DNA from 4 places in the Shewanella sp. BJSY2023SW007 genome. Region 3 is predicted to be linked to each of the others. Evidence: predicted binding sites of a transcription regulator. Region 3 holds the regulator's gene; each other region holds the start of a gene.

Region 1 (7,681 bases), on a different contig from region 3:
GCGGCATCTTTACGATCAAAGACATAAGCATCGCCAGCCTGATTAAAGTCCATCTCTTTATCGAGCAGACTCAAGGCATAAACAAAACGTTCGTAACGGCGCTGCTGCACCAGATCGTACATCTTGTAAGCAGGTTCCAGATCGCCGCTACGCACCATATCATCAAACTGATTGGCATAGACCTTAAAGCTGTCGATATCGCTCTGCAATAATACATTGCGGCGATAGTCGAGCTGTTCGAGATAACGCTTGAAGATCTGCTGCGAGAAGGCATCATCCAGATCGAATCTGTGATAATGGGAGCGACTGAACAGGCCGGTAATCCGTTTGCTGGCAACCTTGTGTTGTGGCTCCTGTTGTAGATGGGGTAACTCGCTGACCGGGACTGCCGGTGAGATAGCCAGCGCCTGGGAACCCATAAAGACACTGGCGATCGATGCAGCAAGAATAAATTTTCGCATCAGCAAGTTACTCCTTTCTATTTGATGATTTTACAGCAGAATATGTTCCACACGAACCTTGACTGACAGGCCGGAATCCAGTTGCACGTGAACATCTTCTTTATTGATGTCGAGGATCACACCGGCTACCGGTGTCATACCCAATTTGACATTCACTCGCTGTGAAGGTTTCAGCTCTTCCAATACGGCTGGTACCAACTCCACGGCTGGAGCGGCAGGCTTGCTAGGCTTACGGGCCGCTTTCTTATCGCTACGAGGACGATCGTTGCGGGGCTTGTCCCCTTGAGGACGTGGCTTACGCGCAGGCTTAGCTTTCTTGGCTTCACCTTCTTTGGCCGGTTCAGCCGCACGGCGGGCCTTGGCTTTTTCCTGACTCTCTTTCAGCGTCGCCTTGGCATGTTCAATATGTTCGGGATCCAGTTCGCCGCAAGGGTTACCATCGAGGTCTACCCGCTGAGCGCCTTCCTTGATGCACTTAAGATAGCGCCAACTGTTGGTATAGCGTCTCAGGGCGACCCTCAGTTGGGTCTTACTGACTTTGGAATCATCAGCCAACCTTTCAGCCAAATCCTGAAACAGTCCTATCTTCAGCGGTTTGGTTTCTCCTTCGGCGATAAAGCACAAAGGAAATGTTTCATACAAATACGCCAGAATAGCGTTGGTGTCGGTCAACTTTTCTGTTGATTCCATCATTACTTCCACAGTTAACAGGGGACGTCAGTGGTCAGTTAGGTCTGCTGTACTCACGGCGTCGTTCATCTTCGTTAACCCCTTGGGGGATAACGTACAAATTAGCATGCATTCAGCCATAGCCAAAGGCATGACACAAAACTTAACATTTCAGCCTGATAGGGCCAAGCACCACAAACAGTCATTTGGCCCTCAGAGCAGCCGCCTATTATAAGCTGCGTGCGCCTTATTGCGACCACCAATTGTGGCAGATTGTACGGGAATTAACCAAATAAGCACTTTTCCAGACTCTGCACCAGACTCTCCAGCCCGGTTTGATCCTCTTTATCGAAACGCGACAGACTGGGACTGTCGATATCCAGCACGGCAATCAGCTCACCATGACGATAGAGTGGGATCACAATTTCCGAGTTACTGGCGGCATCACAGGCGATATGTCCGACAAACTGATGTACATCCTCAACCAACTGAGTCTCGGCCTTGGCTGCCGCCGTGCCACAGACACCTTTACCCATTGGGATCCGGGTGCATGCCAGTTTGCCTTGAAACGGGCCAAGCACCAGTTGCTCGTCTTTGAGCAGATAAAAGCCCACCCAATTAATGTCCTCAAGGTGTTCATTCAACAAAGCAGAGAAGTTGGCCATGGCGCAAATCACATCGTCTTCGCCGGCAAACAGTGCCTGTACCTGACGGTTGAGCGTATCGTAAAACTGAGCTTTCATCTGGGGTTCCGGGTTATACCTTTTCTGGTTCTGTCTTCTTCTTACTGCTCTTGGCTGGGGTCGGTGCTTTTACCGGGGCGCCTTTGAGCAGATTTGCCAATGTATCTTTATGAGAAGCTAAATAAAAAGCAAGTTTTTCCGTTGTATTATCATCCAATTCCAATTCACTACCTTGGATAAAGGGGATTAAGTTATCCGCGATGTCGAGCATCTTATCGTAGGCATCAGCCTCCTTCTTAGATGTAAATGTCATCTTCTCAACCCCTTCTCTGACCACAACGTACTGAGTTATAACGGCCATGACCTTCCTCACACTGTTTAAATATACAGTAAATAGATTGACATAAAATGCGCTATAGATGCAAGAGACGCGCTCTTTCTGATAGTATTTGCGAGTTTGTTTTGTCGACTCACTCCAATGGACCCACAAGCAACGCAGTTAGCGGATTGATGACTAAGCTTGGGTCACCACGGCCAGAACAGGACATATCCAGCATTTGAAAGCTTATAATCCAAGCGACAACAAACCGGACTGCAGCATAGTGCTTTGCCGCGCCTGTGATTTGGCGGTGAGCAAACGCGCCCTGCCCTCCGGCGTCAGAGCGCTTTGCCCAAGATGCCATACGGCGCTTTATGATGCCCCCTACTGCTCGATCAATGGCATGCTGGCGTTATGTATCAGTGCCCTGCTGTTTTATCTGCCCGCCATGCTGCTACCCGTGCTGGAGATGCACTTTCTCGGCAGTGTCAGAACCACGACCGCATACCAAGGTGCCCTGGCAGTGATGGACCAAGGTTATTGGATAGTGGGGATTGCTGTGTTGGTGGCGGCTGTCATCGCCCCCGGAGTACTCAATCTGTCGATTTTTATTCAAGTGCTGATCATCAAGGCGGGTTTGGCCCAGCATCACTTCTGGCGCCGTGTTCTTACTTGGTTACTCAAGAAGCAAGGCCTGCTGTCACAAATGACCATGCTGGAAATTTATGTGATCAGTTTCCTGGTTTCCGCCTTTCAGTTGTCCGACTTCTCCGACGTTTACTTTGGCATGGGAACCTTTTGTTTTACCATGCTGTTTTTAGTGACTCTCTTTCTGCAGCGCGAATATAACCTGGAGCATATGTGGAGTTTTCTCGATGAAAGCTAGAAAGCTGCTCCAGGGCAAAGACATGGGGCTATGCAGTTGCCCCGCCTGTAAAAAACTCAATCAGATAGAGAATGAGTATTGCAGTCGCTGCCAAAACCCACTCAGGCTAAGGGATGAAACCAGTCTGCAAAAAAGCTGGGCCTTGTTGATCACCGCAGCCATCTTGTTGATCCCGGCCAACATCTACCCCATTACTATGCTCACCAAACAGGGCAAGGTCACCTACGACACCATTTTTTCCGGCATCACCCATCTGGTACAGTCGGACATGTTACCCATCGCCATCATAGTCTTTACCGCCAGTATTCTGGTGCCCTGGCTGAAAATTATCGGCCTGGCTTTCTATCTGACGGCGATCAGTTTCAACCTGCCCATCCCCAAACGGCCACTGATGGCCGGATTTCATATCATAGAATGGATTGGACGCTGGTCTATGCTGGATCTGTTTGTCATATCCATTACCGTTGCCCTGGTTAATATGGGGCAATTGCTGGACGCCAAACCGGCGCCGGCGGCAACCGCGTTTGCCTTGGTCATCCTCTTTACCCAACTTGCGGCCAAGGTGTTGGACACACGTTTACTTTGGGATCAACTGGACACAGAAGATGACGCAAATCGAAAAGCCTAAAATAGTCAAAAAGAAGCTTTTTTCCCCCATCTGGCTGTTACCTATAGTGGCGTTGGCCTTGGGCGCTTGGCTGGGGCTGAAGAGCATCAAGGAATCCGGCATTGAGGTGCGGATCCACTTCCCCAGCGCCAGCGGTATGGATGTGGGCAAGACACTGGTGCGCTATCAGGGATTGACCGTCGGCAAGGTGGTGGATATCTCCATCGATGAAGAGCTGCAGGGCGTGAACGTCGATGTCCTGATGGACTACCGCGCCGAGCCTTTCCTCAGGGATGAAACCAAGTTCTGGCTGGTGACCCCCAAGGCATCCATCACAGGTGTCGAAGGTTTAGATGCCTTGTTCTCGGGGAACTATATAGGTATTCAACCCGGGGATGGCGATTCACGTTACCGCTACGAAGCCGAGCGCTCTGCCCCGGCCGTGCTGCCCAGTAATGATGGCTTAGTGATTGAACTGAGCGCCGATCGCCTCGGCTCACTGGATGTGGGCTCTCCGGTATTCTACCGCCAGGTGCCGGTCGGCAGTGTGGTCAGCTATCGACTCGACAACAGTGACAAGCTGCTGCTAAGCGCTTTTATTCAGGAGCAATATGCCTATCTGGTCAAGAAAGACTCCCGCTTCTGGAATGTCTCCGGCATAGAGATCAACGCCTCGCTTTCCGGCGTCAAAGTCAGCGCCGAGAGTCTGGCGGCGATACTCGCCGGCGGCATCAACTTTGATTCCCCCGAAAGCTCAAAGCATGCAAAGAACGGCGATAGTTTCACCCTGTATGACAATGAAACAGAAGCCAGTGGCGGCGCCAGCTTTATTCTGTCGGCAAAAAACGCCGATGGCCTCGACAAGGGCAGCCCTATTCTCTATCGCGGTTTGCCCATAGGGGAAATCGAAGAGATAGCGCTGGCCAATGACGGCGTAGCGCTGCATGCCCGCCTGGACGCCCCCTACTCGAGTCTTTTGACCGGCACGGCGCAGTTTTGGCGTGAAGGCGCCGAGCTGTCACTGTCCGGCATAAAACACCCGGGCCGATTGCTGAGTGGCGATGCCATCGCCTTTCTCCCGGGTACGGGCGAGGCCCAAACCCGATACGCCTTGGCCGAGCAGGCGCCGGATCTCAGCAAGGCCAAGGCGCTAAAGATAACGCTTAGGGCCGATGAAAACCCCGGCATCAGCCCAGAGGCCGAGCTTAGGTACAAGAAGATCGCCATAGGCAAGGTCACTTCAGTTGCCCTGAGCCGGGACTTTAACTCGGTAGAGTACCAGGCCGAGGTGTTGCCCGAGTTTGCCCCGCTGCTGACTCAAGGCAGTGACTTCATCGCCGAAGCCGCGCTGGACTTCAACGCCTCACTGGACGGCGTCAGCCTCAAGAGTGGCGATTTTACGACCCTCACCAAGGGCAGTGTCAGCTTAAGACGCGGCCAAAGCCGCAAGGGCGCCGATCTTTCCAAGCCGCTGCCGCTGTTTGCCTCAAGTGCCGAGGCCGGCCACTATTACCAAGGCATGGAGCAGCTCAAATGGCAGCTCTACAGCGATGATGGCGCCAACTTGAGCCCAGGCGCACCTGTCTACTACAAGAAGATGCAAATAGGACAGGTGAAACAGGTCAGCTGGCAGAGCCAGGATGACAGATTTGCCATTGCGCTCGCCATAGACCATACTTTTGCGCCCCTGCTCAAACCCAATGCCGTGTTTTGGCGCAACCAGGCGGTGTCAATCGATGCCGGGCTTTCGGGAGTCAAACTGGATGTCGCGCCGCTGGCCGGTGCCATCAAGGGCAGCATCAGCCTGGGCTTTTTGGAGCAAGGCGAGCCCAACAATAAGCAGCTTTATGCTTCCGAGTCACTGGCGCGCAATCAGGCCGTTGCCATTGGGCTGAATTTCCCGGCCAGTGCCACTATCAAACCAGGTGCCGCTATCCGCTATCAGGGCCATCAGATAGGTGAAGTCACCCGGGTAACCTTGAGTGACGATCTCAACAGCCAGCAACTCAGTGCCTTTCTCTATGGCCGCTATGCCGAGCCGTTTCTCAAAAGCGACAGTCGCTTCAGCCTGGTCAATGCCGAAATATCCCTTAAGGGCATAAAGGCACCGGAAACCCTGCTGACCGGCGCCTATATCAGTGCCCTGCCGGGCCAAGCCGCCAAAGTAAGCCAACAGTTCAATGGCCAAATACACACGGCGGTTGCCCCAGAGGCCGATGCGCTGCAACTGGTGCTGAGCAAGGCCAGCCTGGGCTCGGTCAACGTAGGCACAGGGATCTTCTTTCGCGGCATTCAAATTGGCGATGTAACCAGTTACCGGCTGGCACCCAATGGCGATGAAGTCTGGATCCAGACCCAAATTGCCGCGCCTTATCGGCATCTTATCAACCAGAGCAGCAGGTTCTACGACTTGTCCGGTATTCGGGTCGATTTGGGGCTGTTTTCCGGAGCCCAAATCGAAACCGGCTCATTGGAAACCATACTCGCCGGCGGCATAGGAGTGGTCACTGAGCTCGACAATCAAAGCAGCAAACCGCTTGAAAACCAGAGCCTGAAGCCACTTCATGACAAACCCGAGCGCGACTGGCTCAACTGGCGCCCAAGACTCAGCCAGCCATAAAACCCAAACGGGGCTCAGATGAGCCCCGTTTTTTAACTCTGTAATCCTATCTATGTATCGCCTCAGCCATAAAACCAATAGCACACGGCAATAGCAGTGCAGATACCCGCCAGATCGGCAAACAAGCCACAGGCCAGTGCGTGGCGGCCATTGCGGATACCCACGGCGCCGAAATATACAGCGAGCACATAAAAAGTGGTTTCAGTGCTGCCCTGAAAAATGGCCGCCAGCCTGCCGGCAAAAGAATCGACGCCGTAATGAGCCATGGTTTCCAGCATCATGGCTCTGGCGCCTGAGCCGCTCAAAGGCTTCATCAGCGCGGTTGGCAAGGCATCGATAAAGCGGCCGTCCATCCCCATATGGCTCACCAAAGCGGCAATAACCCCCAGTAGATAATCCAGCGCGCCGGAGGCGCGCAGTAAGGCTATCGCCAGCAACATGGCCAGCAGATAAGGAATCAGCCGCACCGACTGTTCAAACCCCGACTTGGCGCCTTCGATAAACTCATCGTAAACCGCCACCCGCCTAAGCAGCGCCACCAGCACAAAGGCAAAGATGATCCCCAGCAGCAAACCGTTCCCCAACACGGCGGAGACTTCGCCGATCCGCTCGGCTCCCAGGGTCAACAGGTACATCACACCGGCGCTGAGACCGCCGAGCAGTATTGCGCCATAACCCAGCACCACCCAATCCAGCAAACGTATCCTTTGCACCAGCGCCACCACACTCAAACCCGCCAGGGTCGAGCCCAGGGTAGAGAGTAAAATCGGCAGGAAAATGTCGGCAGGATCAGCCGCCCCTTGCTGCGCCCGATACAGAAAAACCGTCACGGGTACCAAAGTCACGGAAGAGGTATTGAGCACCAAAAACAGGATCTGGGCATTGGTGGCGGTCTTCTTGTCGGGGTTCAGGCTTTGCAGATCCGCCATCGCCTTAAGTCCCAATGGTGTGGCGGCATTGTCCAACCCCAGCATATTGGCGGTCAGGTTCATGGTGACGCTGCCATAGGCGGGGTGACCTCTTGGCACTTCCGGCATCAACTTGCTGAGCAGCGGCTCAAATACCCAGGCGATGGCGGCAACCACTCCGGCTTTTTCCCCGAGACGCATTAGCCCCATCCACAGGGTCAACACCCCAATCAATCCCAGGGCTATTTCCGCGGCCAATTTGGCGCTGTCAAACATCGCCGTGACAGACTCATTGAGAGCGGTCGCATCGCCACTCATCAAACGCAGCAAAATCGCTCCCAGCGCGATAATAAAGAACAGACTCCAAACCCGGTTCAACACCTAAAACACCCCACAGTCGCCGCGCCCGAGTGTGCTATACTGCCGCCATCCCGGGGTCACCCTTTTTGTTTATGGTTCAATTAAATCAGAATTTTATCAACAGTATCGCCAAGGATCTGCCAGAACATCTCAAGCTCGAGGATTTTA
Region 2 (7,681 bases), on a different contig from region 3:
TGACTTGCCAGTTCTGATGAAAGTCCTAGTTTGATCAAATTGGGTTTGAGGCTTTTGCGTGCATAGATAAGGGCAATCAAACTGAACGCCCCAATCATCAGGGTATAGAGATTAGTTTGGGGTAACGCAAGAATAAGATTGGTCAAGCGCTGCAGCACATTTTCCCCATGCAGTGACACGCCAAAAATATGTTTAAGCTGACCAATAGAGATAAGAATACCAGAAGCAGTCATAAAGCCAGAAAGCACCGGATGGCTTAAAAATGTGGTCAGAAATCCCAGTCTTAGTACCGACATTAGCAATAGCACTATACCGGAAAGAAATGCCAAGGTTGCAGCGGCGGTGATATAACCCTGGCTACCAGTTTCAAACAGCGGAGCAATGGCTTCTGCGGTCATTAGCGAGATCACCGCTACCGGGCCCACGGCCAGTGTTTTACTGGTGCCAAGCATTGTATAAATGATCAGCGGCAGGATACTGGCGTACAGACCAACAATGGGGGGCAGACCAGCAACCATCGCGTATGCAAGGCTTTGTGGGATAAGCATCAAAGTCACGATAATAGCAGCTAAGCTATCTTTTGTGGCGTCATGACGCGAATAATCAGGCAACCAAGATGATATCGGCAACCATTTCAACCAGGAATTTTTCATGCTTTGGCTATCCTAAGCAATGTGTGAATTCGGTTAATCGGGTTGCTTAACCCAACTAAGATCAAAACCCATTTCGGTAGCTTGGGCAATACGCCGATCAAATGAACCCAGTTCCGTGCAGCTCATCGACCAGAGTGCGCTGCAACGTGTTCCTGTGCGACAGAAAGCAAAAATAGGTTTAGGGGCGTGTACAAAGAACTGACTAAACTGCTTCCCCTGATCCTGAGTAATATTTCCGGAAATAACCGGTAAGTGAAAATAGGTCATACCATGTTCTTTAGCCAGTCGTTCAATTTCTCTATTCAAGGGCTGATTATTTTCTTCTCCGTCTGGACGGTTATTGATGATCGACTTAAACCCCATTGATGCCAGACGTGGTATGTCACTGGGAAAAATTTGTGGTGAAACGGTAATTGATTCCGTTAAATAGATTGGTGTCAGCATAACAGCAACTCCGTTTCAGACTTTATTCAATGGTATTTTCAGATAGTGCACACCATTATCTTCTTCCGGTGGTAACTCTCCGGCACGCATATTGACCTGAACCGAAGGTAAAATCAGGGTTGGCATATTCAGTGTGGAATCACGTGCTCTGCGCATCTCAACAAATTGCTGCTCAGAAATATTCTGTTTGACGTGAATATTGTATAGGCGCTCCTCACCAATCGTAGTTTCAAACAGATACTCTTCGCGATTTGGTGTTTTGTAGTCATGGCACATAAAGACACGCGTTTCATCAGGCAGAGCGAATAATTTCTGAATTGAGCGATAGAGGGTTGCTGCATCTCCTCCGGGGAAATCGCAACGGGCGGTGCCGTAATCGGGCATAAATAAGGTGTCGCCAACAAATACGCAGTTACCAATCACATAAGCCATACAGGCAGGAGTGTGGCCCGGAGTATGAATTGCGTGTGCTTCAATACTACCAAGAGTAAAAGTCTCTTGATCGGCAAACAAATGATCAAACTGACTGCCATCCATCGCGAAATCACTACCGGCATTAAATAGCTTGCCGAATGTATCTTGTACCACAGTGATTTTGTCACCAATACCCAGTTCGCCCCCAAGTTTCTGCTTGATATAGGGGGCTGCGCTGAGATGATCAGCATGAATATGAGTTTCAAGAATCCACTCAACCTTTAAGCCACTTTTCGTTACAAACTCAATCAGCTTATCTGCTGTTTCGTATGAAGTCCTGCCTGAAGCGGGGTCGTAGTCTAGTACCGAATCGATAACGGCACATTGCTGGCTGTTTGGATCTACGACTACATAGCTGTAGGTAAAGGTTTTCGGATCGAAAAATTCGTAAACGCCGGGAGTCATATTTCCTCCTTGATTCCATAAAAGATGATTAACGTCACGTGGGCCGGATAGCTCCTGTTTACATAGCAACAGGCATGGTTTGCGGATTACAGTTTTTTTACTGAAGTACCAGTCAACCTAGTTATAACCTTGAACTTTAAGTACTTCGGCTTCTTGAGCGGTTGCTGGTGGTGGAACAATCACTTCATTGCCTGGGAGCCAGCTTTCTGGAGTTGCACATACGTTTGCATCGCTAGTTTGTAGCGCTTCAACTAGACGTAGAATTTCTGCTACTGAACGGCCATTACTCATTGGGTAGTAAAGCATTGCGCGTAGCACGCCTTCAGGGGCGATAACAAAAGTGGCATGAACCGCAGAAGTATTACTCGCACCTGGCTGAACCATGCCGTAAGCACCAGCAATTTTCATATTTAGGTCAGCAATAATCGGGAAGTTAATTTCAACACCGAAGTTATCTTTAACGCTACGAGCCCATGCGATGTGCGCATGAACACCATCGATAGACAGCCCCATCAGTTCACAATTAAGCGCTGTAAAATCTGCACTTGCCTGAGCAAACGCCATAAATTCAGTGGTATATACCGGGGTAAAGTCTGCCGGATGAGAGAAAAGAACCAACCATTTACCTTTGTAGTCTTCCAGGCTAAGCGTACCCTGGGTGGTTTTTGCGGTGAAAGGCGGAGCTGCTTCATTTAGACCTGGCATCGCAGCTACAGTTGTCTGTTCAGTCATATAGCGTTTTTCCCACTTGCATCAGAATTTCATCAATAAGATTTTTCTAATGGATATACTATAATAGCATTCGCTACTAAGTACAAATAGAAATTCTCAATTAGTCCGAGAGGGTATAGCGATTAGGGAAGTGGGGATTCAGATAATAAACATCGGAACAAAAGTGCGTTAAACAGCTCGGCTTCAAACCAAGAACTATGGCTCCGGAGTTACCATAGGGAAGCATAAGAAGGATTATTTGCAGCCTAAAGCTGACTTGGCTAAAATTACTGTAATTTTATCCAGTAATACTGTCCAGTGACAGTCAAAGGACGCAGTGGATGATCCTCTATATCGCCGAAAAGCCCAGCCTTGGGCGCGCCATCGCCGAGGTGCTCCCTAAACCCCATCGCAAACATGAGGGCTATATCGAGCTTGGCAACGGTGATTGTGTTTCCTGGTGTATCGGTCATCTGCTGGAGCAAGCTGAGCCGGATGCTTACGATCCCGCCTACAAGTCCTGGCAGTTGGAACATCTGCCTATTGTCCCGTCCGATTGGCAGATTAAACCCAAAGCCAGCAGTCGCGGCCAACTCAGTGTCTTGCGTAAATTGGTCAAGCAGGCCAGTGAGTTGGTCAATGCCGGCGATCCGGACCGGGAAGGGCAGTTGTTGGTGGATGAAGTGATTGCCCATCTTGGGGTCAAGGGCGATAAGTTGGCGGCGGTCAAACGCTTGTTGATAAGCGATCTCAACCCGCAGGCGGTAAAGCGCGCCCTGGGGCAGATGCGCAGCAACCGCGAGTTTGTGCCATTGTCGACTTCGGCACTGGCGCGCAGTCGAGCCGATTGGCTCTACGGCATGAATATGACCCGTGCCTATACCCTGCAGGGGCGCAAGGTGGGCTATCAGGGGGTGCTGTCGGTCGGTCGGGTGCAAACCCCTGTGCTTGGTTTGGTTGTCCGGCGCGACCTGGAAATCGCTGCCTTTGTGCCCAAACCTTTTTATGAAGTACTGGCCCATCTTAGCACCCAAGAGGGGAGCTGTTTCAGCGCCCGCTGGCAGCCCAGTGAGGCTTGTCAACCTTGGATGGACGAAGAGGGGCGGGTGCTTTCGCGCGGTTTGGCGATGAATGTGGTCGGCAGGATCACCGGCCAACCCGGCCGGGTTGATGAGCTGGAGCGCAAGCAAAGACACCAGGCACCGCCTTTGCTCTATAGTCTGTCGGCGCTGCAGATTGATTGCGCCAAACGCTTCGGTATGAGCGCCAAAGAGGTGCTGGATACGGCGCAGTCTCTGTACGAACGGCATAAATTGATAACCTATCCGCGCTCCGATAGCCGTCACCTGCCCAAGGCGCAGTTCCAGCTGGCCCCGGCAGTCTTGAATGCCATTACCCAAGGGGCAGCGGAGCTGCTGCAAGGCTGTGAAGCGCCCAATCCCGCCCTTAAGTCCAAGGCCTGGAATGATGCCAAGGTGGACGCCCATCACGCGATAGTGCCTACGGAAAAGACGGCTAACCTTGGTGTTTTATCACAGCGTGAGCGTCAGGTGTATTTGCAGATCGCCCGTCAGTATTTGGCGCAGTTTTACCCTAATTATGAGTACCTTGAAACCCGCGTTGTGATCGACATTGTTGGAGGTTGTTTCGTGGCCAAGGCCAAACAGCCATTGAAACAGGGGTGGAAGCAATTGTTTGGCAAACAAAAAGCCGACGATGAAGCGGAAGATATTCAAACTGCTTTGCCTGAGCTGACTCAGGGGCAGATGCTGGATTGCCTCAAGGGGGAACTAGTGGAAAAGATGACCCAGGCCCCCAAGCATTTTACCGATGCCACACTGCTGGCGGCGATGACAGGTATAAGCCGCTATGTGAAAGACCCAGAGATCCGCAAAATTCTCAAGGAAACCGATGGTCTGGGCACAGAAGCGACCCGCGCCGGGATCATTGAACTCTTGTTTAAACGTGGCTTTTTGAAACGTCAGGGCAAGAGTATTTTGGCTACCGAGGCCGGTAGCGGGCTTATTCAAAGCCTGCCTGAAGTGGCCACCACGCCGGATATGACGGCGCTGTGGGAAAGTAGCCTAGATGCGATTTGTCGCCGTGAGCTTAAATATCAGGCCTTTATGCAGCCCTTGACGGCTAAACTGGGCGAGCTTATTGAGCAGGCCAAGGCACAACTGCCTACGGCCTTGAGTGGCGTGAAAAGTACAGGCTTCAAAGGACGTAAACGCCGCAGCGGCGCTTATGCCAGCTAAGGCTGGTGCCTCCAAGGGCACAAGCACCAAAAAGAGCACTGGCAACAAGACGGGCAGCGGCAAGCGCAACTATCGCTCAGCGACCAAGAGCAAAACCAAAGCCCTGTTCGCAACTTCTTGAGGACGGGCGGTTATTTCAAGCGTCGGTATTGGTTGGACAGGGCATGATACTCGTATCCCAGCGCACTGAGCTTATGCTCGAGCAGGGTAGGCGACAGGTCAAGCTCGTAATAAAGTGCATCTCTATCCGGGCAGCGGAGTCTTAGTTTCTCATTGACTATGCCCAGCAGTATTTCGGCGGGCAGATGTTGCAGGCTTTCCATATTCCCTCCAGGTGTCAGCGGTTGACTGCCCCATAATGCAATAGAGTTGGCTTGGGTTGCAAATCTTGGCTGAATATATTTAAAGTTTTACAAAATCAATATCTTAATAAAGTAATTTTATTTTCTGTTCAAGGCGGTTTTATTGATCATTTTTATCGGTTCCTGTTACATCAAGCATTCGCGATCACTTTAACCAATCTTAACTTAAGTGTTTAAAAATCAATCTGTTAATCTTTGTTGTCAAGGTGATTGATTCAGCCCTTGTCGATACGCATGCATCCCTTTTGCTGCAGAAACAGTTCGCTTGTTACAACGATATTTAATTCTTCCCACGGCATTTAACGCTTTCCAATCACGATATTTCACGGTTTGTCGATCCAGCGCAGGAAACCAGGGGCTGGAATTGGCTTTTTTACAGCTGGCACGCAAACTGCAGCCCTCGAGTAACACATAGAAATATGTCTAATAAATCAGCGTATTAAACGCGTTTTACTTATAAAAGGGTAATGAATATGAACAAGAAGATCCTGGCACTTGTGATCCCGGCTATGCTGGCGAGTGGCGCTTCTCAAGCTGTAGAACTGTATAAAGATCAGACCAATAGTGTAAACATGATAGGTTGGCTGGGTTTTGCCGCCTTTAATGATGGTCATGAAACATCTGTTATCGATAATTTCTCTCGCGTAGGTTTCCGTTTTGATCGCCAGGAACGCAACGGCTGGCGCGCCTTTGCCCACACTGAGTGGGGCATTAACATGGTGACCAGTGATGACGGCCTGATCTACACCCAAGGCCAGGGCGGTGGTCAGATGCGTGCCGAGAAGAACAGTGACTTCTTGTTCAACCGCTTGGGTTATGTGGGTATGGCTCACGACAAGTGGGGTACTCTGACTTTCGGTAAGCAGTGGGGGGCATACTATGATGTGGCTTATACCACAGATATCCTGGATGCCTTCACTGGCTGGTCTGTAGGTGCATACACCTTTGGTGACGGCGGCCTGACAGGTGCTGGTCGTGCAGATGCTGCCTTCCAGTATCGCAACACCTTCTTCGGCAAGCTGCATATCGCCCTTCAGTATGCTTCCAAGCAAAATGACGACGTTGCCCTGTTTGACGAAAACGGCGCGGCGCTAAATGATGGCTCTGAGCTGAGCTTTGACTCCAGCTATGGTGCCAGCGTGACTTACTATGTAACCGATAAGTTCAAGGTATTGGCCGGTTTCAACCGTGGTGACTTTGAAGGCAACCTGGCCGGTGTCGCCGTTGATGATACTAACCAGATCGTCGGTATCGGTGCCCAGTACGGCAGCTTCTACCAGTATGCTCCAGGCCGCGAAGCAGATGGTCTGTACGTTGGCTTCAACGCTCACAAGAGTAAGCAAAACGAACTGGTTGGTGGCAACTTGTACGATTCTACCGGTGGTGAATTCATCGTCGCTTACCAGTATGACAACGGCTTTGTTCCTTCATTCCTGCTGAGCTATCAGGATCTGGATACTGATGCCAACACCGCCATCCAAGGTGACTGGACCCGCCAATTTGCAGTTCTGGGTCTGCACTACCGTTACAGCCGTGACACTGTGATGTATGCCGAAGCCAAGATTGACTTCAGCAGCATGGATGACAAGTCCTGGGAAGATCTGCAGGACAACAACTATGCGGTAGGTATCCGTTACTTCTTCTAAGGGGCTCCCTGTATTTCCCTGCATAGGCCACCTTAGGGTGGCCTTTTTTTACTTTATTCAATAGCTTATCCATTGCATTGGACAAGGGAAACTAGATGCCATCAAGGACATGAGTCCAGGGTGTGAAGGAAACACTGATTGAACAAGGAAAAGATGAAACTCAATAGTAAAATAATCGGGTTGGCCGTTACTTTGCTTGGCGGTTTTGGCATGGCTGATGCCGGCGCATCGACTCAAATAGAAGCCGGTTATTTGGGGTTTACAAGCGCCACCCGTGACGATAATCCCGGGGCTTTCAACCAAAGCTTTGTGGCGCTCAGTCATTTCAGTCGTGACGAGCGCAATACTTTTTACCAGCTGCTCAAGGTGGAAAACCCCGGTAAATGGGTGGCGGATAAACGGGTCGCCTTCAAGTCATTGACGGTTTGGCATTATCGGCTCAACGAAGAGCGTACCGCACTGTGGCTGCAAAACTTTCTCGGCACCCATAAGCACCTGACCGAGGACAATTTTTATCTCGGCTTGAAGCAGCATTTTGATTGCGGTGCGCTGCGTTTCAACCTGGGGTTGGCGGGGCACTATACTGTGAGTCAGTCCAATCTGACCGATAAAGATTACTCAGGGTTATCCGGCGTAGTGTTCAATGGCAACAGTTATTACGATTTGCCCGTGTTCCCCAAAGGTTGGAAACTAAACTTGGATTACACCGCCGCTTTGGGGCGTGACCA
Region 3 (7,681 bases):
GTGAGGGTGTCAAAGCTGGCGCCCGGCTCAAAATGCAGGTTGGTTTCCAGCAGCAGCAGCCCGGACATGAACATGCAAAACCACACCCCCAACAACATAAGCACAGAGTAGCCAAACCACATGCCGGCGCCTTCTACCGGCAGCGAAAACATACCTGCACCGACTGTGGTCCCGGCGATGATCATGGCGCCGCCCAGCAAAGACGCCTTGGCAGGCGCCGCATTCATATGATTGGCCATCAGGCCTCCTGTTCGGCGGCGACGCTGTCAACTATGGTTTGCTTGACCTGAGGACGCAGTAGCTGGTTGGCATAATCTCGGGTTCGCTCTATATCATGGCGGATATCTTCCTTGGTGAGATACCCAAGCTCTTTGAGCTTGATGCTCACAATGCCATAGAGTTTTTTGTCGTAAAACTCGGGGGCAGTAATCCCATGCAGCGCGCCCAGACGACTGGCCAACTTGTGGCTTTCGCGCTCCAAGTCGCCACGCTCAATACCCGGGTGAGCGGCCAGCAAGTTAAAGATGATGGCATAACGCTGAAGAGTTTCGCTCATGGTTTCGGCCAGCAGCGCCAGCGGATTGATCCCGGCTTCCAACACTCGGAAACCATCGGCTTCTTCGGCCACCAAACCTTTGACAATGAAACGATCCAGCAGTTGATCGGCATAGGCACTGACATCGGCCTTACCCATAAACAGTTCGGCCTGCAGCAGAGGGTAGAAATCCTCAAGCACCGCCTGCATCTGAGCTCGGCTGCACTGCTCTTGACGCACCAAGCAGCTGGCCAGCAAAGCAGGCACCATAAACAAGTGAATAATGTTGTTGCGATAGTAAGTCATGGTTACCGCAATCGACTCGTCGATTGAGATAATATCACCCAGTGCATCTTCCTGAACCGTAAACTTATTCAGCTCCAGACCTTGTTGCAGCAATTGCTTACCGTCACCTTCGGCCACCGAGATGTACTGGGTGTAAGGAACTTCCTTGAGCAGATCCAGATACAGGTCCAACTGACGTTCCAACTGGCTTCGCTCCAGCGCATTCTGCTCTGATGACAAGAGTACCAGGCTGGTAAGCGTCACGGCGCTGGCTGCTGCGGCATCGTTGATATGGGTCATCACTCGATTGGCCAGAGTATTGACAGCCGGAGTCAACCAGCTGGGTTTCTGCTCGGGATCGGCCGCCACTTCTTCGCGCCAGTTGGGTGCCGCTTCACTGAGGAAGTTCTGCAGGGTCACAGGTTCACCAAAGTTAACATAACCCTGACCAAAATTACCCAGCTTACGCAAGGCGCCAACCACCTGCCAGACAGATTCTTTTTGCTTCTTCTTGCCGCTGAGTTCTTTGTGATAAGTTGCCACTTCCATAACATGGTCATAACCCAGGTACACAGGCACCAAAGTCACCGGCCGCTCAATACCCCGCAACACAGAGTTGACTGTCATCGCCAGCATCCCTGTCTTTGGCGACAGCAGCCGCCCGGTACGGGAGCGACCACCTTCGGTGAAGTACTCGACCGAATAGCCTTTGGCAAACAACTGATCCAGATACTCACGGAACACTGCGGTATAGAGTTTATTCCCGTTGAAACTTCGGCGGATAAAGAAAGCACCACCACGACGGAATATAGGTCCGGCAGGCCAGAAGTTCAGGTTGATACCGGCGGCTATGTGGGGCGGAACCATACCCTGAAAATAGAGAATATAGGAGAGCAGCAGGTAATCCATATGACTGCGGTGGCAAGGTACATAAACTATCTCATGACCATCATGGTGCAACTGGCGTATCTGCTCGGCACCCTTAATGTTGATCCCCTTGTAGAGCTTGTTCCATAACCAAGTGAGGATCCGCTGGGCAATACGCACCAGGCTGTCTGAATAGTGGGCTGCAATCTCATCGAGATATTCCTCCGCCATCTCCCTGGCCCTGGCCTCAGGGATCTTCTTGGCTGCAGCCTCCTCCTTAATTGCCTTCTTAAGCGTTTCCGAACGTAACAATTCATTGAACAACGCCTGACGATTAGGCAGTAATGGCCCTGTCATCACCTTGCGTTGCCGGCGAAAATGCACCCTGGCCACCCGAGACAACTTATGGGCAATAGCCTTGTCGGTTCCATGTTCATCGGCCATCAGCCGCAGCGATACCGCATTGGAAAACTGCACAAAGTTGTCACGTCCCAGGAACAGGATCATCAGAAACTTGCGCAGCCAAGTGGGATTTTCCCGCTCAAATACGGCGGCGCGCATGCTGTCATCTTCCTTGCCCGGAGTGCGGCCCCAATAGAGGCTCACGGGCACCAATTGAATATCCAATTCAGGATTGACCTGATGCAGGTTCAACAGCGAAGTGAAACAGCTGAGAAAAGGTTTATTGCTCTTACGCTTACCGAACAGGGGCTTGGCACCTTCCAGGCAGACGACTCTGGGGACGGTAATATCATCAACCTTGAGCGTCTCATAAGGGCAAGGCAAACCAAACTTACGGGTAACTTCCGCCAACGCCGCGATATCACTGACAGACTCCGTCTTCATCACGTAGGCCATCGGCTTGGCGAGATCCAGGTTCAAATCTGCGAAAGGATCCTGAGGCACCACAGTGGTATGCACCAGCTTGCTTTGGAGCCAGCGAAGGGATTTAAACCAGAATGAATCTTGTTTGGACATGTTTTTCAGTGTCTGAGCCACAATCAATAGCCCAATAGAATACCAGAACTTCCTGAACCTTAGCTAGGGAAGGTGCGAACCGGCCCCGACGACTCCTCTGGCAAATGCCTTGAACTCCCCATTGATGCGTAAGCCAGGCCGTCCAAATCTGCCACAGGTTGAAACATTTACCCTTCCCCTAAACGTTTCAATTTTGGTTAATACTTGCACTGATCAAAATACTGTATATACTAACAGGTACTGTATGAAAAAACAGGAATCATCATGAGACCACTGACACCGCGCCAGGCACAGATTCTGGAACTGATTAAACGCAATATAGCCGACACCGGCATGCCACCAACCCGGGCCGAAATTGCTACCCGGTTAGGCTTTAAGAGTGCCAATGCCGCCGAGGAACACCTCAAGGCGCTGGCCAAGAAAGGCTGTATTGAGATCATACCAGGCACCTCTCGCGGCATTCGTCTACCTCATGATGAACAAGCCGAGTCAGAAACCGGCCTCCCGCTAATAGGTCAGGTCGCCGCCGGTGAACCTATACTGGCACAGGAGCATGTGGAACAGTATTACCAGGTCGACCCTAGTATGTTCCATCCCAGTGCCGACTTCCTGCTGCGGGTGCGCGGCGACAGCATGAAGAATATAGGCATTCTCGAAGGTGATCTCCTGGCGGTTCACAAGGTACAGGAAGCCCGTAACGGTCAAGTCGTGGTGGCCAGGGTTGAAGATGATGTAACGGTAAAACGTTTTGAAAAGAAAGGTAATGTGGTTTATCTACATGCCGAGAACGAGGCTTACTCCCCAATCAAAGTCGACCTGACTTTTCAGCCGTTGACCATTGAAGGACTGGCGGTAGGGATAATACGCAATGGAGACTGGCTATGAGTATAATGACAGGCAACGCCCCAAGACACCCAGGCCTGTGGACAGACACCAGTATTGCCGGCAATCAGCCTTGGCAACATACAGGTATCTCCAGCTTGGCCAGCCATAGCCAGGGACGTCAGGAGTTATTGCGCCTCTGCCCTCAATTGGCGCAACTGAGCCAACAGGGGCGCTGGATTGTCTTGATTAACGCCCCGGCCAGCATAGGTTACAAGGAAACCTTAGCAAGGGCCGGTGTCAGAATGGATAGAGTGCTCTTGGTGCGCACCAAGGATGAAGTTGAAGCCTTGTGGGCAACAGAAAGAGCCCTGACCAACGGCACCTCCAGTGCAGTGATCAGTTGGATAGACAGCCTGGATGCCCGTGATAACCGCCGATTGCAGCTGGTCGCCCGTAACGCCAGAGCCATGGGCGTAGTGCTGGAAACAGGACGGCAGGCGAAAGAGATAGATAACCGCCTCAACGAACTTACCCGCTCCATCCATTGATGGTGTGTTTAAAAGGCCATTCTAGAATGGCCTTTATTCTGCGCCTTTTTGGTGCAATACCTTTCCTTAGTAAATCGACGCAAACCCGCGCTGGTCAGCCTCTCACGCAGAATTCACCTCTGGATTAACAGGCGCTTTTTTTTCATATAGTTAGAAAACATCGTGATCTTGATCAATATTTAATCTACAAGTAATGTAGGAACAACGATTGTGTTATCTCCATGCAATTCGTCGTAGGTTGACCGTCCCATTTCGATTCATAGCGAGTGGTGCCGTCGCCGGAAATGCTGAGTATATTCAGCGGTAAGTGCAACAGTGGTTACCACCTGTATACCTAGAGCTAAGTGAAACCGCCGCCGCACTTTGAAGTCATCGTTGCTTTTTTGGGAACTGAAGAGTTTGCATAGAGCAAAGACTTACTGTGTGACTCTTCTTTGTAGTTGCGAATGCAATTGACAGAGGAGATGTCTTGTGAAGCAATGGCTGTGTGTTTTGCTGACCTTGTTGTGCGTCAGCTTGTTGTCTCCAGGTGCTCAGGCAGATATGCCCTTGAATATGACTCAAGGGGTAACTGAGATCAGTGGCAAGGTGTATCACCTGCACATGATCATTCTATATATTTGCTGCGCCATAGGTTTGGTCGTATTCGGCGTGATGATCTACGCCATGATCAACCATAGAAAATCTAAAGGGGCAGTCGCGTCCCAATTCCATGAAAGTACCAAGGTAGAAATTGCCTGGACGCTTATCCCCTTCTTAATCCTAATCCTAATGGCGATCCCCGCAACCCAAACGCTGATTGCCATGGAGGATACCAGTGATGCCGACCTGACGGTCAAGATCACCGGCTCGCAATGGAAATGGCACTACAGCTATTTCGGCGAAGACATCGACTTCTTCAGCATATTGGCAACGCCGAGATCCCAGATAGAAGGCCAGGAAGCCAAGGGCGAGCACTACCTGCTTGAAGTCGACAAGCCTTTGGTATTGCCCATCAATCGCAAAGTCCGATTCTTGATGACCTCAGATGATGTGATCCACTCCTGGTGGGTGCCCGCCTTTGCTGTCAAAAAAGATGCCAACCCCGGCTTTATCAACGAGGCCTGGACCCGGATAGACAAGCCGGGGATCTACCGCGGCCAATGTGCCGAGCTTTGCGGTAAAGACCACGGCTTTATGCCGATTGTGGTGCAGGTACTGGCAGAAGAGGAGTTCGACGCCTGGATAGCAGAGCAGAAACAAGCCGCGGCTACGGCTGCCGAAGAAGCTCAGGCAGCCCTCAGTGAGACCATGAGCCATGATGAGGCCATGGCGCTTGGCGAACAGATCTATATGGCGCGCTGCGCCGCCTGTCATCAGCCCAACGGCGCCGGACTTCAAGGGGTATTCCCTGGGCTCAAGGGCAGTGCTATTGCCATAGGCCCAATAGCTGCCCATCTGGACATAGTGATCCATGGCAAGACAGGCACCGCCATGCAGGCCTTCGGCAAACAGATTACCGCCAAGGAACTGGCCGCTGTGGTGACCTATGAGCGTAATGCCTGGGGCAATAACACAGGCGACACAGTGCAAGCCGCCGACGTCAATAACCACGGGCAGTAGGGGGAGAAGATGAACTCATTCAGTCAAGATGCGAAAGCCGGTGTTCAGGAAATCACTGAGCAGGAACACCAGCATCATCACGCCCCCAAGGGGATCATGCGCTGGTTGCTGACCACCAACCATAAAGATATAGGCACACTCTATCTCTGGTTCAGCTTCATCATGTTCCTGATAGGGGGCGCCATGGCCATGGTGATCCGTGCTGAGTTATTCCAACCCGGATTGCAACTGGTCGAACCCAACTTCTTTAACCAAATGACCACAGTTCATGGCCTTATCATGGTTTTTGGCGCCGTGATGCCGGCCTTTACCGGTCTGGCCAACTGGTTGATCCCCATGATGATAGGTGCGCCGGATATGGCGCTGCCGCGGATGAACAACTGGAGCTTCTGGATTTTGCCCTTCGCCTTCCTGATCCTGCTTAGCTCATTGTTTATGGAAGGTGGCGGCCCCAATTTTGGCTGGACCTTCTATGCCCCATTGTCGACAACTTATAGCGCCGACAGCACAGCCTTGTTTGTTTTTTCAATACATATCATGGGGATAAGCTCAATCATGGGGGCGATCAACGTGATAGTCACCATAGTGAATCTGCGCGCACCTGGCATGAACTGGATGAAGCTGCCCCTGTTCGTCTGGACCTGGCTTATCACCGCTTTCCTTCTGATAGCCGTCATGCCGGTATTGGCCGGGGCTGTGACCATGGTACTGACAGACAAATTCTTCGGCACCAGCTTCTTCGATGCCGCCGGCGGCGGAGATCCTGTGATGTTCCAGCATATTTTCTGGTTCTTCGGCCACCCCGAGGTGTACATAATGATCTTGCCGTCATTCGGCATCATCTCGGCCATCATTCCGGCATTCAGCCGCAAGCCTTTGTTTGGCTACGCCTCAATGGTCTACGCCACCGCCAGCATCGCGATCCTCTCCTTCCTGGTGTGGGCACACCACATGTTCACCACAGGTATGCCTGTCTTTGCCGAACTCTTTTTTATGTACTGCACCATGCTGATTGCCGTGCCAACCGGGGTCAAGGTATTCAACTGGGTTGCCACCATGTGGCGGGGATCCATCAGCTTTGAAGCCCCTATGATGTTCGCCTGTGCCTTTATTATTCTCTTCACCATAGGCGGCTTCTCCGGCCTGATGTTGGCAATCACCCCAGCCGACTTCCAATACCATGACACTTACTTTGTGGTTGCCCATTTCCATTATGTGCTGGTCACCGGCGCCATCTTCTCCATCATGGCCGCCGCCTATTACTGGCTACCCAAGTGGACCGGGCATATGTACAGCGAGACCTTGGCCAAGTGGCATTTTTGGTGTTCGGTCATTTCGGTCAATGTGTTGTTCTTCCCGATGCATTTCCTCGGGTTGGCCGGTATGCCCAGACGCATCCCCGACTACTCGGTGCAGTTTGCCGATGTCAATCAGATTGTCTCTATAGGCGGTTTTGCCTTTGGCCTGTCACAGCTGATATTTCTGGTGCTGGTGATCAAATGTATTCGCGGCGGCGCCCAGGCTCCGGCCAAACCTTGGGAAGGTGCCCAGGGGCTGGAGTGGACACTCCCAAGTCCGGCGCCTTATCACACCTTCAGCACTCCGCCGGAGATTAAGTGATATGGCAGACTCCCGCCCTGACAACCGTAAACTGGTACGCCTGCTGCTGCTTGGCGCCGTAGCCATGTTCGGCTTCGGCTTTGCCCTGGTGCCGCTCTATGACGTGCTTTGTCAGCAGTTGGGGATCAATGGCAAGACCAACACCAGCGCCGCCACTTATAGTGCCCAAGTGGATAACAGCCGCTTGGTCACTGTGGAGTTTATCTCTCAGGTGGCCAAGGGAATGCCGTGGGAGTTCAAGCCGGAAGTGACCCGTATCAAGGTGCATCCCGGCCAGTTGACCCATACCCGCTTTCTGGCCCGCAACCTGTCACACCAATACAAGATAGGTCAGGCGATCCCTTCCGTTTCACCGGGACAAGGCGCCGCCTACTTCAATAAAACCGAGTGCTTCTGTTTCAATCAGCAGCCGCTGGCTGCC
Region 4 (7,681 bases), on a different contig from region 3:
AGGCCGGGTCAAGGATAACTTCAAGACCGCCAAGGGCAAGTATGTGGCGCCAGTGCCAATTGAACGTAAGCTGGCGCAGGATCCCCATGTGGAGCTTATCTGTGTCATCGGCCTGGGACTGCCTCACCCTGTGGCTTTGGTGCAACTCTCTGAAGGGGCGGCGCTGCAAGCCAGAGAAGAGGTGCGCGCCTCGCTCAAGGCCACTGTGGATGCGGTTAACCCCAACCTGGAATCCCATGAAACCGTGGAAGCTGTTTTGGTGGTCAAGGAGCCCTGGACCATAGAAAACGATGTGCTGACTCCGACGCTGAAAATCAAGCGCCATGTGTTGGAGAACAGATACGCCAGCCGGATGGAAGACATCCGTGGCGCCAAGGTCGTCTGGGAAGACGAAATCTAAAGCCCTCATCCTGGTTTATCTGATCATCCCGGCTCCGGCCGGGATTTTTATGACATATTCTGTCAAAAAGGGGTTGCCTTCGGGAGGAAAAACCTTATGCTGGCAGCCCAAACACATTCATCGGTGCCGTTCTGTATGGCACCTTACTGACAGGAAAAGCGGTTTTCAATGTTGATTGCACTTTCTATTCTCGGCGGCTTCTTAATTTTGACTCTGGGAGCCGAAGCCTTGGTTCGCGGCGCCAGCGTCATCGCCCTGCGCCTGGGAATCGCCCCGCTGGTGATCGGCCTGACTATCGTCGCCTTCGGCACCAGCGCGCCCGAGCTGGCAGTGAGCGTTAAGTCAGCACTGGCCGGTAGCCCGGGCATTGCCCTGGGTAACGTAGTGGGCTCCAATATCGCCAATATCGGTCTGATCCTGGCGCTGACCGCACTGATCCGCCCGATAGGCGTTCAGACACAGATGGTAAGACGCGACATTCCGCTGATGATAGGCGCCTCTATTCTGATGTGGCTGCTGGTACTCGACGGTGAACTGAGCCTGATTGATGGCGCCGTGCTGACCAGCTTACTGGTAGGCTATCTGCTGCTCAGCTATTTCAGCAGCAAGGGCGAAGATACAGATGAACCTATTGAAGGCCCCAAAAACCCTCTGCTGTCGCTGCTGTTTATCATCGCCGGTATCGGCATGTTGGTGGGCGGCGGCATACTGTTTGTCGATGGTGCGGTCGAGTTGGCCCGTACCTTCGGCATCAGCGAAGTAGTGATCGGCCTGACCATTATTGCCATAGGCACCAGCATGCCGGAATTGGTAACCTCGATTCTGGCGGCTCTCAAGGGCCAGAGCGATATCGCCATAGGGAATGTGGTTGGCTCCAACCTGTTCAACCTGCTGGGGATCCTCGGGGTCACGGCCCTGGTGCACCCCATCAGCTCTGCCGGCTTCAGCAGCCTGGACTTCAGCGTGATGCTAACCCTGGCATTGTTGGTGTTGCCCTTTGCCTGGAGCGGATTTCGTATCGGTCGTCGCGAAGGCGCCATATTATTGCTGGGTTACTGCGGCTATATGGGCTATCTGGTCACCCACGCCAGCGCCTGAATCTGACTACGCAACTGGCAATTGAATGGTTCTGAAAAGCTTTGTTGCCAAGCCACAGTAGCATAAAAAATCCCGGGTTTTGACGTCAAGAATGGATAGTCAAAACCCGGGATATCATCAAGTTAAGAGGCAAAGCAGCCCAAGAGCGCTCAGGAGCGAGCCGCTACATAACTTTCCATTTCAGCTATGCTGACACTGGCAATGAATTGCTGATCCAGATAAAAGTCCACCATCTCCCCCTGCTTGCGCCCCAGCATTACCTGCTCGGAGCCATCTTCATAGCTCAATGTCATCGCCAGGGTATTGTCATCTATGGCTGAGATGCTGGCACGGCTCAGTTTGACCGGGGCAGTGGTCAGATCCTTATCCAGTTTATGATTGATCTTGAAAACGGCATCGGCCGGCATATCCACCAAAGCCGGAGACTTGCCGGTAATAGGGTTCTTGCCGGTCCAAAACTCAATACTGTTGAAAATAAACAGATCGGCGGCGGCAGTAATACCATAGACAGGCGCCAGCAGCACGTACAAACCGGCGCGGCCGTAACGGTTATCCACCGCACTCAAATTGCCTTTGGTCAACATGCCTGAAAGCCCCATCTGCCCCATACAACCCGCCAGTTGCGAGCAGAGCAACAGAGTGACTCCCAGACCGACTTTACTCAACTTCATCAATATCTCCCCAAATAGTGTTTACGCATATGTTATTGGCGCGCGGATTCTACTCAGGTTAATCAATTTAACTATGCAGGCGCTCACAACTTGAGGTTAGTTTTTCGGAGAGTAAGCTACCCGGTTGTTGGATGTTTTTCTCTTTGGAAAAATCAGTAAGACACTGGTGATAAAGGCGTTCAAACAAACACAACTCCCTTACCTTGTGCAGTGACCTGTATCCTGAGCTCCCGGGCCTCAGTCGCAGGGGTTTAGGAAACCAAGGCCGACTATCAATCGCTGTGGCCAAAACAGGCAAAAACCGGTTCCCTTCTGCGAATATCGGGAGTGAAGCGCTGTCCCATCCTAAAATGGGTTAGCTTTTTAGCGTCAACACGCCCGATAAATTTCACTGTTATATCCATTAATGCGGGTTCACTTGAATTTATTAAGCCAAAGTCGCTCGGTCCGAAAGCGTGGCATCTCGGGGTTCACCGCTGAGGCTAAAAGCTTTACCATGACTCGGCGACCAGCAAAGGCTTGTTATCCGAAGGCTGTTGTTTGGACGAGAAGAATCAGGGATCCGGTTAGTCTAAGTTAAGGAGAATAATCAATGCGTTGCAGACATTGCGGCTCAGACAGTATCAGACATTTCAAAGCCATTCATGCCGAAGGAACAACAGAAGTTTCAGTCCGCGCTTCGGCCAAACCCGTGTGGAGCAACCAACCCTTCTCAGTGCATGGAAAACAAAAACTCAAGGGTAGCGCCCAACTGCAAACCGAACTGGCCAAGCGCTGCTCGCCGCCATCTGACCCTCAGCCCTTGGTGCTATTTCTGGCGGCTTTCCCCGGACTACTCTTGGGCGGCTACCTGGGGTTTCAGGCAGGCAGCAACTGGAGCAGTTTTTGGCTGGGAGTGCTGTGCTTTTTTGTCTCCTGCTTTACTCTGATCCTGAGCGCCGATTGGCTGTGGAAAAACTACTTGGGAGGGCGAAAGTCGATGCAGCAATACCAGGCGGCGCTGAATCAATGGCAGAACTCCTGGTACTGTGGCAAGTGTGCCAAAGTCAGTATTTTTTAAACCTTCTTGCCTCTTTGCCGTCACTCCTCAGGCCTTGGGAATAACCATGAATCACATCTCAGACATTCAGCAACTGGAAAGCCAACTGCGTAGCGCCATGTTGAATTCGGATATCAATTTGCTGGATAGACTGTTGTCGCCTCAACTGATATTCACCAATCACCTGGGGCAAGTGCTCGGCAAAGCAGAGGATCTGCATGCCCACAGCTCAGGCCTGCTCAATATCACTCGGATAGACACCCTGGCCGAAGAGATACGGCTGCATCAGGAGACTGCGATAGTATCGGCGGAGGTGAATATTCAGGGCAGCTATGCCAAAACGCCGACCAACGGCCGTTTTCGCTTTACCCGGGTTTGGCTGCACAGGACAAGCGGCTGGCAACTGATAGCGGCTCACTCGAGCCTACTGGCTTGAGCACTGGGTTTTACGACAAACTACTGATTTCATGGCGACCATTTTATGACCAAAAACCCACAACAGGCCAGGCTCTGCCAATATCAGCAGCATATGCTGATGACAGAGATCGAGGCTGAGCCGGGCAAGTTGAAACTCATCTGGCGCAGCAGGCAAACGCAACTGAAATACGCGCTTTGGGGACTACTGGCGATGCTTGCCGGAATACTGGGAGTACTGGTGTTGGACCCCGCCAGACAGGACACTTGGTTTACAACTGCCATCATAGCCATAGTGCTGGGGCTCAGCGGCATCATCATGGGCCTGAACCTCTACCGCCTGCTCAAACCCGTAACTTTGGATCTGCAACAAGGCTGCTTCTTCCGAGGCAGAAAAAGCAAGCCTCTCAGTCAACTCTGCCGCATAGAGGTGCAACGCAATACCCATAACGAAAGATCCAGAAGTCACATGCTTGAACACCTGACTGACGAAGAGCTCATAAGTGTCAGCGTGGTACTCTGTTTTGCTGAGCGTGAGCGACTCGGTTTTGGCCTGTTCAAACCCCAAAAGCAGGCCACAGACAAGGCCAGAGCCTACGCACAAACACTCGCCGAACTGATAGGCTTTAACGGCGAAATAACCGTTAGCCAGGGTTCAGGCCTGGGCCGTTAAGTTACGCTACGCTTTAGCCAAGCCTCTCGAAAAAATGAGCAAGTTGTTAACCTAATTAGCTGATTATGTTGATATATTTATACACGTAAAACAAAGGGAATTAGATTTGCGCTCGGAGGATGGCAGCGTTAAGGTATCGCGGCAAATCATAACTACCAAGAAGGAACCATGATCGACAGTAAGCAGCGATATTTTGCCGAGCAAGATATCAAAGCCCCCGCCACCCCTCTTCCCAAACACGCCTTGTTCAATACCCTAAGCGACCTGATAGTCGCGCTCTGTTTTCTACTGGGCAGCTTCTTTTTTCTCACTGACGTTCACACCCTTATCGGCGCCTGGCTGTTTGTAATAGGCAGTGTTCAGCTACTGATAAAGCCCCTGGTCACCCTGCTGAACTGGTGGCGCTGACAGATTAATCCGTCACCAATATATCAGGGCTTTTGCCATACACTCGCCCCCCAGGCAGAAGCCCTGCCACCATTGCGCCACACTTTACCCAACCGATAAACGCAACACATTGCCAAGGGCTATTTCTCTGATAGTATATGTATAAATTCACAGTAATCCGGTGCTAAAGGTTTGCAGAGACTGGATCTTATTGCTATCACCGAGCTCAAGGGCGTAGCCGCTAAAATGGCTGAGAAACTGCACAAGCTCGGAATCAACACGGTACAGGATCTGCTGTTCCACCTGCCGCTGCGCTACGAAGACAGAACCCGCATCTACCCCATAGCCAGCCTCACTCCCGGCAGCTACGGCACCATAGAAGCCGAAATTCAGTCCAGCCAGATCATCAATGGCCGCAAGCGCATGTTGATCTGCAATGTCCGTGATGACAGCGGCACCATGACCCTGAGGTTCTTCAATTTCTCAGCCGCCCAGCGCAATGCCATGCAACAAGGACTGACTATTAGAGCCTACGGCGAAGTACGCCGTGGTAACCACCAGGCCGAGATCATTCATCCGGATTACAAAATACTCAAGGGCGACGAACCGCCCAACCTCAGCGAGACCCTGACACCCATCTACCCCACCACTGAAGGGCTCAAGCAGGCCAGCTGGATGAAATTGACCGAGCAGGCTCTAAACCTGCTGCAGGACGATGGACTGCAAGAGTTGCTGCCCGAGGCGCTGCGCCCCAATCAGCAAAGTCTGGCCCAGGCGGTGCGCACCCTGCATAGGCCCCCGGCGGATGTCGATATCTACCGTCTGGAACAGGGGCAACACCCGGCGCAGCAACGCCTGGTGCAGGAAGAACTGCTGGCACATAACCTGTCTATGCTCAAGCTCAGGGAGCGCAGCAATCATGACAAAGCCGTGCCTTTGCCGGCCACCGGCGCTTTGCTCAATCCCTTCCTCGCCGCCTTGCCCTTTAAACCTACGGCGGCGCAGCAGCGAGTGGTGGCAGATATCGGCCGCGATATTGAAAAGCCGCAACCCATGATGCGCCTGGTTCAGGGCGACGTCGGCTCAGGCAAGACCCTGGTGGCGGCCATGGCCGCGCTGCAGGCGATAGAAAACGGTTATCAGGTGGCCATGATGGCGCCCACTGAGCTGTTGGCCGAGCAACATGCGATTAATTTCAGTCAATGGCTGGAGCCATTGGGGCTCAAAGTCGGTTGGCTGGCGGGCAAGCTCAAGGGCAAGGCCAGGGCCCAGTCGCTGGAGAATATCGCCTCCGGCAGTGCCCACATGGTGATAGGCACTCACGCCATCTTTCAAGAGCAGGTACAGTTTCACAAACTGGCATTGATCATCATAGATGAGCAACACAGATTCGGCGTACATCAACGCCTGGGGCTGAGAGAGAAAGGCATCAGCCAGGGCTTTCACCCCCACCAGTTGATCATGACGGCGACCCCTATTCCCCGCACTCTGGCGATGACCGCCTATGCGGATTTGGATACCTCCATCATTGACGAGTTACCGCCGGGGCGTACCCCGGTCACCACAGTGGCCATCAGTGACAGTCGGCGTCAGGAGGTGATCGACAGGGTACGTCAGGCGGCGCTCAATGACGGTCGCCAGGCCTACTGGGTCTGCACCCTTATCGAAGAATCCGAAGTGCTTGAATGCCAGGCAGCCGAAGACACCTGCGAAGAACTGTGTGCCGCCCTGCCGGAGCTGAGCATAGGCCTGGTACATGGCCGTATGAAGAGCGCCGAAAAACAACAAGTCATGGATAGCTTCAAACGCGGCGACCTCAAGTTGTTGGTGGCCACCACTGTCATTGAAGTGGGGGTCGATGTGCCCAACGCCAGTCTGATGATCATCGAGAACCCGGAGCGGCTCGGGCTGGCGCAGTTGCACCAGTTACGCGGCCGGGTCGGCCGCGGCGCCGTGGCCAGCCACTGTGTCCTGCTGTACAAGGCGCCGTTGTCACACACGGCCACCAAACGGCTTGGGGTATTGCGCCAGAGCAACGACGGCTTTGTGATTGCCCAAAAAGATCTGGAAATCCGCGGCCCCGGTGAAGTGCTGGGCACCCGCCAAACAGGTATAGCCGATATGAAGGTGGCCGATTTGGTCAGGGATCAGGCGCTTATTCCCCACATCCAGAAACTGGCCCGTCATGTAATGAGCCAGGCACCGGAGAATGTCGATGCCATCATTCAGCGCTGGCTGGGCGACCGGCAGCAGTATGTTCAGGCCTAGTGCGCAAAAAACGTCACAAAAGTGCCAAGAGTTCAACCGGGGTTCAAGTCAGCCACCACAGGATCTGCTCTACTGGCACTATTTCACAAATAAATCTTGCTGCTAAATGGCCGAAAGCTGGACAAGATGGTCAATATTTGCAGAATGGGAGAAGCGCTGCCTCACAGGTATCAATGAAAGGAAATCCAATGCAAGTTAATCAAGAAGATAGAATCGCGCCGCAGGAAAAATCCTCTGGCAACAGTGGCATTGCTATCATCCTACTGGTGTTGGTATTGCTGATTGCAGGAGGAGCCTACTACTATTTCAGCGGTGAGCAAGAGCCGCAGCAAGCAGCAGAGCCCACCCAGGTTGAACTTCCCGAACCCGCGCCCAGCGAACCGCTGCCAACCCAAGTTCAGGTGCCAGAACCTGAAACCATGCCCGAGCCGGAAACAGAAGTGGTTCAGCCCGAAGTTGAGCCGGAACAACCTCTGCCTTCACTGTCCGAAAGTGATGAATATGTTCATGAAAAAGCCGTGGCCATGGCCGATGGTATGAAGATAGAGCCACTGCTGGTTGAACAAGATCTGGTACGCCAGTTCGTGGTGTTTGTCGATAACCTGGCCCAAGGTGAATTAGCCCGTAAAACCAGTCCGATGAAAGGCCCGAGCAACACCTTCACTGTATCTGAAATTGCCAACAAGACCTATCTGGATCCGGATAGCTATCACAGATACGACCTTTACGCC

The links. Region 3 encodes LexA, which represses DNA repair genes until DNA is damaged. Its sites were predicted from a motif close to TACTGTATNNNNATACAGTA; they were not measured.
Region 1: a site for LexA is predicted at 2,186-2,205, ahead of ACMHXE_RS12480 (YebG family protein). Genes of this name have one in related genera too.
Region 2: a site for LexA is predicted at 2,976-2,995, ahead of ACMHXE_RS04895 (DNA topoisomerase III). Genes of this name have one in related genera too.
Region 4: a site for LexA is predicted at 4,839-4,858, ahead of recG (ATP-dependent DNA helicase RecG). Genes of this name have one in related genera too.

The regions. Positions count from the first base shown of each region.
Region 1 covers NZ_JBKORL010000074.1:147,844-155,524, forward strand. The annotation lists gene prc (carboxy terminal-processing peptidase) at 1-461, opposite strand, end outside; gene proQ (RNA chaperone ProQ) at 492-1,151, opposite strand; gene ACMHXE_RS12475 (GAF domain-containing protein) at 1,415-1,873, opposite strand; gene ACMHXE_RS12480 (YebG family protein) at 1,887-2,174, opposite strand; gene ACMHXE_RS12485 (paraquat-inducible protein A) at 2,371-3,018, shown strand; gene ACMHXE_RS12490 (paraquat-inducible protein A) at 3,008-3,646, shown strand; gene ACMHXE_RS12495 (PqiB family protein) at 3,624-6,245, shown strand; gene ACMHXE_RS12500 (nucleoside recognition domain-containing protein) at 6,308-7,534, opposite strand; gene rsmF (16S rRNA (cytosine(1407)-C(5))-methyltransferase RsmF) at 7,606-7,681, shown strand, end outside.
Region 2 covers NZ_JBKORL010000025.1:43,779-51,459, reverse strand. The annotation lists gene ACMHXE_RS04915 (SulP family inorganic anion transporter) at 1-653, opposite strand, end outside; gene ACMHXE_RS04910 (TIGR01244 family sulfur transferase) at 687-1,097, opposite strand; gene ACMHXE_RS04905 (MBL fold metallo-hydrolase) at 1,113-1,976, opposite strand; gene ACMHXE_RS04900 (peroxiredoxin) at 2,094-2,708, opposite strand; gene ACMHXE_RS04895 (DNA topoisomerase III) at 3,029-4,945, shown strand; gene ACMHXE_RS04890 (DUF4250 domain-containing protein) at 5,077-5,268, opposite strand; gene ACMHXE_RS04885 (porin) at 5,781-6,953, shown strand; gene ACMHXE_RS04880 (outer membrane protein OmpK) at 7,107-7,681, shown strand, end outside.
Region 3 covers NZ_JBKORL010000078.1:95,352-103,032, forward strand. The annotation lists gene mtr (tryptophan permease) at 1-239, opposite strand, end outside; gene plsB (glycerol-3-phosphate 1-O-acyltransferase PlsB) at 239-2,665, opposite strand; gene lexA (transcriptional repressor LexA) at 2,930-3,550, shown strand; gene ACMHXE_RS13310 (cell division inhibitor SulA) at 3,547-4,038, shown strand; partial or broken gene coxB (cytochrome c oxidase subunit II) at 4,510-5,631, shown strand; gene ctaD (cytochrome c oxidase subunit I) at 5,650-7,260, shown strand; gene ACMHXE_RS13325 (cytochrome c oxidase assembly protein) at 7,262-7,681, shown strand, end outside.
Region 4 covers NZ_JBKORL010000006.1:23,231-30,911, reverse strand. The annotation lists gene ACMHXE_RS01840 (AMP-binding protein) at 1-400, shown strand, start outside; gene ACMHXE_RS01835 (calcium/sodium antiporter) at 569-1,498, shown strand; gene ACMHXE_RS01830 (DUF3332 domain-containing protein) at 1,648-2,169, opposite strand; gene ACMHXE_RS01825 (hypothetical protein) at 2,762-3,229, shown strand; gene ACMHXE_RS01820 (nuclear transport factor 2 family protein) at 3,276-3,644, shown strand; gene ACMHXE_RS01815 (hypothetical protein) at 3,690-4,295, shown strand; gene ACMHXE_RS01810 (YrhK family protein) at 4,464-4,703, shown strand; gene recG (ATP-dependent DNA helicase RecG) at 4,875-6,950, shown strand; gene ACMHXE_RS01800 (DUF3014 domain-containing protein) at 7,139-7,681, shown strand, end outside.